2 regions of the Streptomyces sp. NPDC048671 genome follow, and region 2 is predicted to be linked to the other one. Evidence: riboswitches for the same ligand, from Rfam matches in the RefSeq annotation. Region 2 holds a riboswitch; the other holds the start of a gene.
What was found. Region 2 has a riboswitch for cyclic di-AMP ahead of ACZ6S6_RS05725 (M23 family metallopeptidase). Riboswitches for the same ligand answer to the same signal wherever they lie in the genome.

Region 1 (4,075 bases), on a different contig from region 2:
CCGCCGCCGGATCTCTCGGCGGGGCGACCGGACGGTGCCGTCCGGGTGCGGAGCGGCGGTGATCCGGTCACCTGGTAGGGACGCTAAACCCGGGGCACGGGCAGGAGTCGTAATGACGCCTATTGCCCGAATTTGGCGTGGTGTTGTTGCTGGATGACCGGAAAAATTGCACCAGAGTCAGGCAATTGGTGCATTCGTCAGTCAAGCGTCCAGTAAGCCTCACCTGGCTGCGGAAGGCTGATACGGCCAGGGCTAAGGTGCGGAACCATGCGTGTACTCATTGATGTCTTCGTCGCCCTGCACATCATCGGAATCGCCGCCCTGCTGGGGGGCTTCCTCACCCAGATGAAGGCGATGGGGGCGGGAACCGCGCGCTTCGTGCCGGGGATGCTGCACGGCGCGCTGACCATGCTGGTCACCGGTATCGCCCTGGTCGGGCTCGACCAGGCCGACGACCACCCCGTGAACAACGTCAAGATCGGCATCAAGCTGCTGATCCTGGTCGTCATCCTCGGGCTCGTCTACGTCAAGCGGGACGAGGAGAAGGTCGAGAAGGGCCTCTTCGCGGCGGTGGGCGGACTGACGGTCGTCAACATCTTCATCGCCACGCTCTGGACCTGACCTGACCTGACCTGACCTGACCTGACCTGACCGGGCCGGGCCGGGCAGCGGCCGGGCAGCGGCCGGCGGTGGCCGCTGCCGCAGGGGCCACCCGCCGTACCGCAACGCCCCTAACCGGGCCGCACGCTCCCGTAGATCGGCATGTAGTAGATCGACTCCTCGCGCACGTTCGCCCCCGGCTTCGGCGCGTGGATCATCATGCCGTCGCCCTTGTAGATGCCGACGTGGCTGATGTCGTCGTAGAAGAAGACCAGGTCCCCGGGCCGCAGATCCGCCGTCGCGATCCGGGTGCCCACGTTCACCTGGTCCCAGGTGGTCCGCGGAATGCTGACCCCCGCCGCCTTCCAGGCCGCCTGGGTGAGCCCCGAGCAGTCGTACGAGGACGGGCCGGTCGCTCCCCAGACGTACGGCTTGCCGATCTGGGCCCTGGCGAACGCGAGGACCTTCTCGGCCTTCGTCGTGGCGCTGCTGTCCGAACCGGAACCCGTCCCGGCGCCCGAACCGCTCCCGGTGCCCGTGCCGGTCCCGCTCCCGCTCCCGGACTCCTTGGCCTTGCGGTCGGCCTCGGCCTTCGCGGCGGCCTGCTTCTTCGCCAGCTCCGCCGCCTTGCGCTCGGCCTCGTCCTTCTTCTTCTGCTCCAGCTCGGCGAGGCGTGCCTTCTCCTCGGCGGTCAGCTTCGACAGCAGCGTGCGGGCCTCGGTCAGCTTGTCCTGGACGTTCCGCTTGCTGGTGCGCAGCCGGGTCTGGGACGCGGTGAGCGTCTCCAGGCTCGTCACCGCCTCGGCGCGCTTCTTGGACGCCTCGGCCTGCTTCGTACGGAAGTCAGTGACGGCCTGCTGCTGGTTCGCGGCCATCCGGTTCATGAGGTGGGTCTGGTCGAAGAACGACTGCGGGTCGTTCGCCAGGAAGAAGGTGGCGGTCGGCGCGAGCGCCCCGTCACGGTATTGGGCGGCGGCGTAGTTCCCGAGCGTCCGGCGGGCGTCGTTCAGCTTGTCGGCGCGCTCGGCGATGTCGTCCAGCAGCGTGTCCACCTTGGTGCGCTGCTTGGCGGACGCCTCTTTCGCCTGGTCGTAGTGCTGGGTCGCGGTGCCCGCCTGTCGGTAGAGGTCGTCGACCTTCTTCTGGACGTCCTCGATGCCGGGCTTCGGGGCCGGGGCCGCCAGCGCGCTCTGCGTGGACAGCAGGGTCACCGAGGCGAGTGCGGCCGTCGTGAACCCGATGGCCGGGCTGGTGCTGCGCGCCCGGGGGCGCGGTTTGCGATGCGACGCCAAGGCCTGCATCTCCTTCCGTGGACCGCCTACCGGGTTAGCTGTCGGGTTCGGGCGTAACGGAAGGCTGCCCTACGGTCCTGGTGGGGGATTCGGACCGATTCACCCCGGTGCTGCGTGTGGGTCCCCGGTTCCGGACTCCGTACGGGCAGCCCAGGATTCGGCGTGGACGCCCGCTCGGCGTGGTTCGCCTCTGGGGGTACGGGCCGCCCGAACGTGCACGCTAGCCAACTCATGGTGCCGCTGTGAAGGTTGATGTTCGATATGCCCGATACATTTTCGTGACCTTGGCGAAGTGGGCGAGGTGCGGGCAGGTCAGGCGCGGGATCGGTCCACACAGTGTGGGTCCGGCATCGCTCTGGGTGGCCGCGCGGAGGTGTGCGGAGGTGTGCGGTTCGCCATGTGAGCCCAGGGTGTCAGTGCGGCGGCCTAGACTCGGACAGCGATGAGCAGCCTCTTTGACGACAGTTTCCTGGCCGGCCTCCAGCACACGGAGGAAGGGCCCCCGCCGCCCCCCGAGGACTCCGCACCCGAAGCGGTGCCGGAGGACCTCTTCGGGGGCGTGTTCGACGGGCCCCCGCCGCCCCGCGACGCGTACTACCGCGACGGGGCCCACCGCCCGGTGATCGACGCCGCCGCGCTGCTCGACGGGCTGAACACCGAGCAGCGCGCCGCCGTCGTGCACGCGGGGTCCCCGCTGCTCATCGTCGCCGGGGCCGGTTCGGGCAAGACCCGGGTACTGACCCACCGCATCGCCCACCTGCTCGCCGAGCGGGGGGTGCACCCCGGCCAGATCCTGGCGATCACGTTCACCAACAAGGCCGCCGGTGAGATGAAGGAGCGCGTCGAGCAGCTCGTCGGCCCCCGCGCCAACGCCATGTGGGTCATGACCTTCCACAGCGCGTGCGTACGGATCCTGCGCCGCGAGTCGAAGAAGCTCGGCTTCACGTCCTCGTTCTCGATCTACGATGCCGCGGACTCCAAGCGGCTGATGGCCCTGGTCTGCCGCGATCTCGACCTCGACCCGAAGCGCTTCCCGCCGAAGTCGTTCACGGCGAAGGTGTCGAACCTCAAGAACGAGCTGATCGACGAGGAGACCTTCGCCGGCCAGGCCGCGGACGGTTTCGAGAAGACGCTCGCCCAGGCCTACGCGATGTACCAGTCCCGGCTGCGCGAGGCCAACGCGCTGGACTTCGACGACATCATCATGACGACGGTGCACCTGCTCCAGGCCTTCCCCGACGTCGCCGAGCACTACCGCCGCCGGTTCCGGCACGTCCTGGTCGACGAGTACCAGGACACCAACCACGCCCAGTACACGCTCGTACGGGAACTGGTCGGCCCGGCCGGTGCCGCCGACGCCCCCGGCGAGCTGTGCGTCGTCGGTGACGCGGACCAGTCGATCTACGCCTTCCGAGGCGCCACGATCCGCAACATCCTCCAGTTCGAGGAGGACTACCCGGACGCGACCACGATCCTGCTGGAACAGAACTACCGCTCCACCCAGACGATCCTGTCCGCCGCCAACGCCGTCATCGAGCGCAACGCGAGCCGCCGCCCGAAGAACCTCTGGACCAACGCCGGCTCCGGCGCCCGGATCACCGGCTACGTCGCGGACACCGAGCACGACGAGGCGCAGTTCGTCGCCGACGAGATCGACCGGCTGACCGACGCGGGCGACGCCAAGGCCGGCGACGTCGCGATCTTCTACCGGACGAACGCGCAGTCCCGTGTCTTCGAGGAGATCTTCATCCGGGTCGGCCTGCCCTACAAGGTCGTCGGCGGTGTGCGCTTCTACGAGCGCAAGGAGGTCCGGGACGTCCTGGCCTACCTCCGGGTCCTCTCCAACCCCGAGGACACGGTTCCGCTGCGCCGCATCCTGAACGTGCCCAAGCGCGGCATCGGCGACCGGGCCGAGGCGATGATCGACGCCCTGTCGCTGCGCGAGAAGATCACCTTCCCGCAGGCGCTGCGCCGCGTCGACGAGGCGTACGGCATGGCCGCGCGCTCAGCCAACGCCGTCAAGCGGTTCAACACGCTGATGGAGGAGCTGCGCACGATCGTCGAGTCGGGCGCGGGCCCCGCGGTGGTGCTGGAGGCGGTCATGGAGCGGACCGGCTACCTCGCCGAGCTCCAGGCCTCCACCGACCCGCAGGACGAGACCCGGATCGAGAACCTCCAGGAGC
Region 2 (4,075 bases):
CTCCAGAAGGAGGGGTGGCCGACGAGCTGCCCGGCGTCGCGCCACGCCTGCGCGATCTGCGCCGCGGCCGCGGGCTCACCCTGGAGACCGCCGCCGAGCGCGCCGGGCTCTCGCCCGCCCATCTGTCCCGGCTCGAAACGGGCCGGCGGCAGCCCTCGCTGCCGATGCTGCTCGGACTTGCCAGGATCTACGGTACGACGGTCTCCGAACTGCTGGGCGAGATCCCACCGGAACGTGACGCGATCGTCCGGGCCCGGAAGTTCGAGGGGGCCGAGGCCGACGGCTGGATGTACCAGCAGGCCGGTGGTCCGGGCCGGGCGATGCAGGCGCTGCGTGTCCGGGTCCCGCACGGCGCGCAGGGCGACCTGGTGCGCGTCCACCCCGGTGAGGAGTGGCTGTACGTCCTGGCCGGGCACCTCAGGGTGACCCTCGGGGACACCGTGCACGACCTCGGCCCCGGCGACAGCGCGCACTTCGACTCGCTCACCCCGCACCGGATCGCGGCGCCGGAGCGCGAGGGCGTCGAGCTGCTCTTCGTCCACACCCTGCTGCAGAGCCCCGCCGCCGAGCTGTGCCTCGGCAGCGGAATCCACCGTCGCTGAGACGCCGTCCCCGCCACCGGCACGTCCGGTCGCCAGAGAGGACTGTCATGTCCGATTCCGAGAACTATGACCCGCTCAGCCCGGCCAAGCGCAAGGAGTCGTCCTCGCAGGAGAGCCGGATGCCGCGCGGGCTCGTCATCAGGCTGTTCGCCTATCTGGTGGCCGGGCACGTCATCGCGGGTTTCCTCTACCTGCTGTTCGCGGTGGGGATGCACAACCAGTAGCGGGGGACTCGGTGGCCCGGCCGGCCGGTCACGCGTCGTCGAGGAGCCGCTCGCGCAGCCGCTCCCGGGTCTCGGGGGTGATTTTCAGCCCCTCGGAGAGATAGCGGTCGGTGCCGCCCCAGGTCTCGTCGATCGTGGCGAAGGCGGCGGCGAGATATTCGCTGTGGGCGCCGAAGAGCGGGCTGAGGAGCTCCATCACCTCGGGCGACATCCCGGCCGCCGAGGTGTCGCTGCGGCGCACCCGGTAGCGGCGGTGGGTGTCGTTGGACTTGAGGTAGTCGGCCTCGACGGCCTCGCGCCCGACGCCGACCGCGAGCAGGGAGACCGCGATCGAGAGCCCCGCCCGGTCCTTGCCGGCCGCGCAGTGCATCAGGGCGGGGACGCTGTCCTCGGCCAGGGCGTGCAGCACGCGGCTGTGCTCGGCGGTGCGCTCCAGGATGATCGTCCGGTAGGAGGCGACCATGCGGTCGGTCCCCTTGCTGCCGTCGAGGAGGCCGCGCAGCTCGTCCGTGTTGCCGTCGCGCACCATCCGCCAGAACTCGGCGCCGTCCGCCGGGTCGGTGAGGGGGATGTTCACATTGCGTACGCCGGGCAGCTCGACGTCCAGTCCGTCCAGCTTGAGGTCTGCGGCATTGCGGAAGTCGAAGACGGTGTGGAGGCCGAGACCGCCCAGGAACGCGGCGTCCTCGGCGGTGGCGCCCGCCAGGTGACCGCTGCGGAAGAGCCGTCCGTACCGCACCCGGCGGCCGTCCGCGGTGGGCAGTCCGCCCACGTCACGGAAATTACGGACCCCCGCCAGCTCGGGTTCCGTCGACGGGGTCTGCGGCAGCTGCTGCGTCACGGTCACTCCTGGAGGCTCTGCCGCCGACGCGTGTCGCCGACGGGTCCACTCCCGTGACGATACGACATCGGATTCTCGGGCAATCGTCTCGGTGACGGCCCTGCACGGACTCCCGCGCGGGTCCCGGTCTGCGGCTCCGGCGCGAACGACAGACGCGACATGTCCGTATTGAGACTTTTAGCCGAACATGCCCTGCTTGTGCGGGAGATGATCGCCCTCTCGTGAGCGGGATCATATCCGTGACGGTGTGTGGCGGCGCCCCGGATGGGTAATCCGTGCGCCGCGCGGAAAGCCAAGATCCGTAATCCACGGAGTGTGACCGGAATTCCGCGCCGATATTCCGGAGGGGAAACCGGTGTGGAACCTGTGGCTTGTTTCCGCCGTCCCCACTCGCTTACGTTCGCTCTCAATCCGGATGGAACGCCTAATCCTGCCGCCGTCCGGAATTCGCACCCACTCACCGTGTGGCAGGAGCGGGGGAACCAGGTAAGCCGCCGACCGGAGCGATCCGGCCGGCTCGGGGTGAAGTCGCGCCAGCCGCGACCGGGCATCTCCAGCCCGAACCCGACAGCTCACCTCGTAGGCGCCGGAGAGGAAATTCTTCATGCCCATACCGGGTAAGCACCGCCGTCCGAAGTCCAGCACCATCGCCCGTGGCGTCGTCGTCGCGAGCGCCGGCGGAGCCGTCATCGCGCTTCCGCTGCTCGGCGCCACCGGTGCCAACGCCGCGGAGCAGGCCGCTCCCGCCACCGCGAACTCGGCCGCCGCCACGCACGCCGCCCCGGCCAAGCAGGTCGCGGAGAAGCAGGACGGCACCAAGACGTACTCCGTGGTCTCCGGCGACTACCTGTCGAAGATCGCCGCCGAGCACAAGCTCAAGGGCGGCTGGGAGAAGCTGTACCAGGACAACCGCAAGGTCGTCGGCGACGACCCGAGCCTGATCTTCCCGGGCATGAAGCTGACGCTCGGCGGCAAGGCCTGGGGCCACGCCTCGACCACCGGCTCGCACACCTCCGCGGGCGCCACCACCCCGTCGAAGGCCCCCTCCAAGGCTCCGGCCAAGACCGAGTCGAAGGCCCCCACGGCCTCCAACTCCGCGTCCTCCTCCAACGCCCAGGCGTCCAACGGGGCCTCGGCCCCGGCCGAGCAGAGCACCGGCTCCGGTTACGTCCACCCGGTTCCCGGCAACCACACCACCGCCTACCGCGCCTCCGGCGCCAGCTGGTCCAGCGGCAGCCACACCGGCATCGACTTCCCCGTGTCCACCGGCACCAGCGTGAAGGCGATCACCTCGGGCACCGTCGTCACCGCCGGCTGGGGCGGCGCGTACGGCAACGAGGTCGTCATCAAGCACGCCGACGGCCACTACTCGCAGTACGGCCACATGTCCTCGCTCTCCGTCTCGGCGGGCCAGACCGTGACCGCGGGCCAGCAGGTCGGCCTCTCGGGCGCCACCGGCAACGCGACCGGCCCGCACCTGCACTTCGAGATCCGCACGGGTCCGGCGTACGGCTCGGACGTCGACCCGATCGCCTACCTGGCGTCGCACGGGATCAACGTCTGATCCAGGCAGTACCGGTCCGGTGACCCGGACCGGAGCAATACATAGAGGGACGGTGCGTGGCGGCGCACCGTCCCTCTGCTTATTCCCCCTTTACCAAAACCTGACCGGGTGGTCTATCTCACCACCCGTCAAGCCCGTATTACGGTCGCGTAGGTCACATTCGACGGTGCAGGATATGCCCTTGTGGCAAACGATTCGAGAAACATCCGACAGAGCGTCATCAACCGGCAGGGCGCCATCGAGTCGTACGCGGCGATTGGCGACAGCTTCACCGAGGGAGTCGGCGATCTCGGCCCCGACGGGACATTCGTCGGCTGGGCTGACAGGTTCGCGGTCATCCTCGCGGACCAGCTCCCGGACCCCGGAACGGCACCGGGCATCACAGGCGCCGCGCACGGGAACTTCAGGTACGCCAATCTCGCCGTACGAGGACGTCTCCTCGACCAGATAGTCGAGGAGCAGGTGCCCCGCGCCAGAGAACTCGCCCCCGACCTGGTGAGCTTCTGCGCGGGCGGCAACGACATCATCCGGCCGGGCACCGACCCCGACGACGTCGCCGAGCGCTTCGAGCGCGCTGTCGCGGAGCTGACCGAATCGGTCGGCACCGTCATGGTCACCACCGGCTTCGACACCCGCGGCGTTCCCGTGCTGCGCCATCTGCGCGGCAAGATCGCCACCTACACCGCCCATGTCCGGTCCATCGCGGACCGCTACGACTGCCCGGTGCTCGACCTGTGGTCGCTGCGCTCCGTGCAGGACCGGCGCGCCTGGGACGGCGACCGGCTGCATCTGTCACCCGAGGGACACACCCGGGTCGCGCTGCGCGCCGCCCAGGTCCTCGGCG

Region 1: linked by a shared signal. The riboswitch ahead of ACZ6S6_RS36940 (C40 family peptidase) and the one ahead of ACZ6S6_RS05725 (M23 family metallopeptidase) in region 2 are both predicted to bind cyclic di-AMP.

The regions. Positions count from the first base shown of each region.
Region 1 covers NZ_JBVJHB010000030.1:15,176-19,250, reverse strand. The annotation lists gene ACZ6S6_RS36945 (hypothetical protein) at 268-621, shown strand; gene ACZ6S6_RS36940 (C40 family peptidase) at 732-1,901, opposite strand; cyclic di-AMP (ydaO/yuaA leader) riboswitch at 1,900-2,065, opposite strand; gene pcrA (DNA helicase PcrA) at 2,335-4,075, shown strand, end outside.
Region 2 covers NZ_JBVJHB010000002.1:289,064-293,138, reverse strand. The annotation lists gene ACZ6S6_RS05740 (helix-turn-helix domain-containing protein) at 1-602, shown strand, start outside; gene ACZ6S6_RS05735 (DUF6126 family protein) at 650-826, shown strand; gene ACZ6S6_RS05730 (tyrosine-protein phosphatase) at 855-1,667, opposite strand; cyclic di-AMP (ydaO/yuaA leader) riboswitch at 2,108-2,268, shown strand; gene ACZ6S6_RS05725 (M23 family metallopeptidase) at 2,272-3,231, shown strand; gene ACZ6S6_RS05720 (SGNH/GDSL hydrolase family protein) at 3,415-4,075, shown strand, end outside.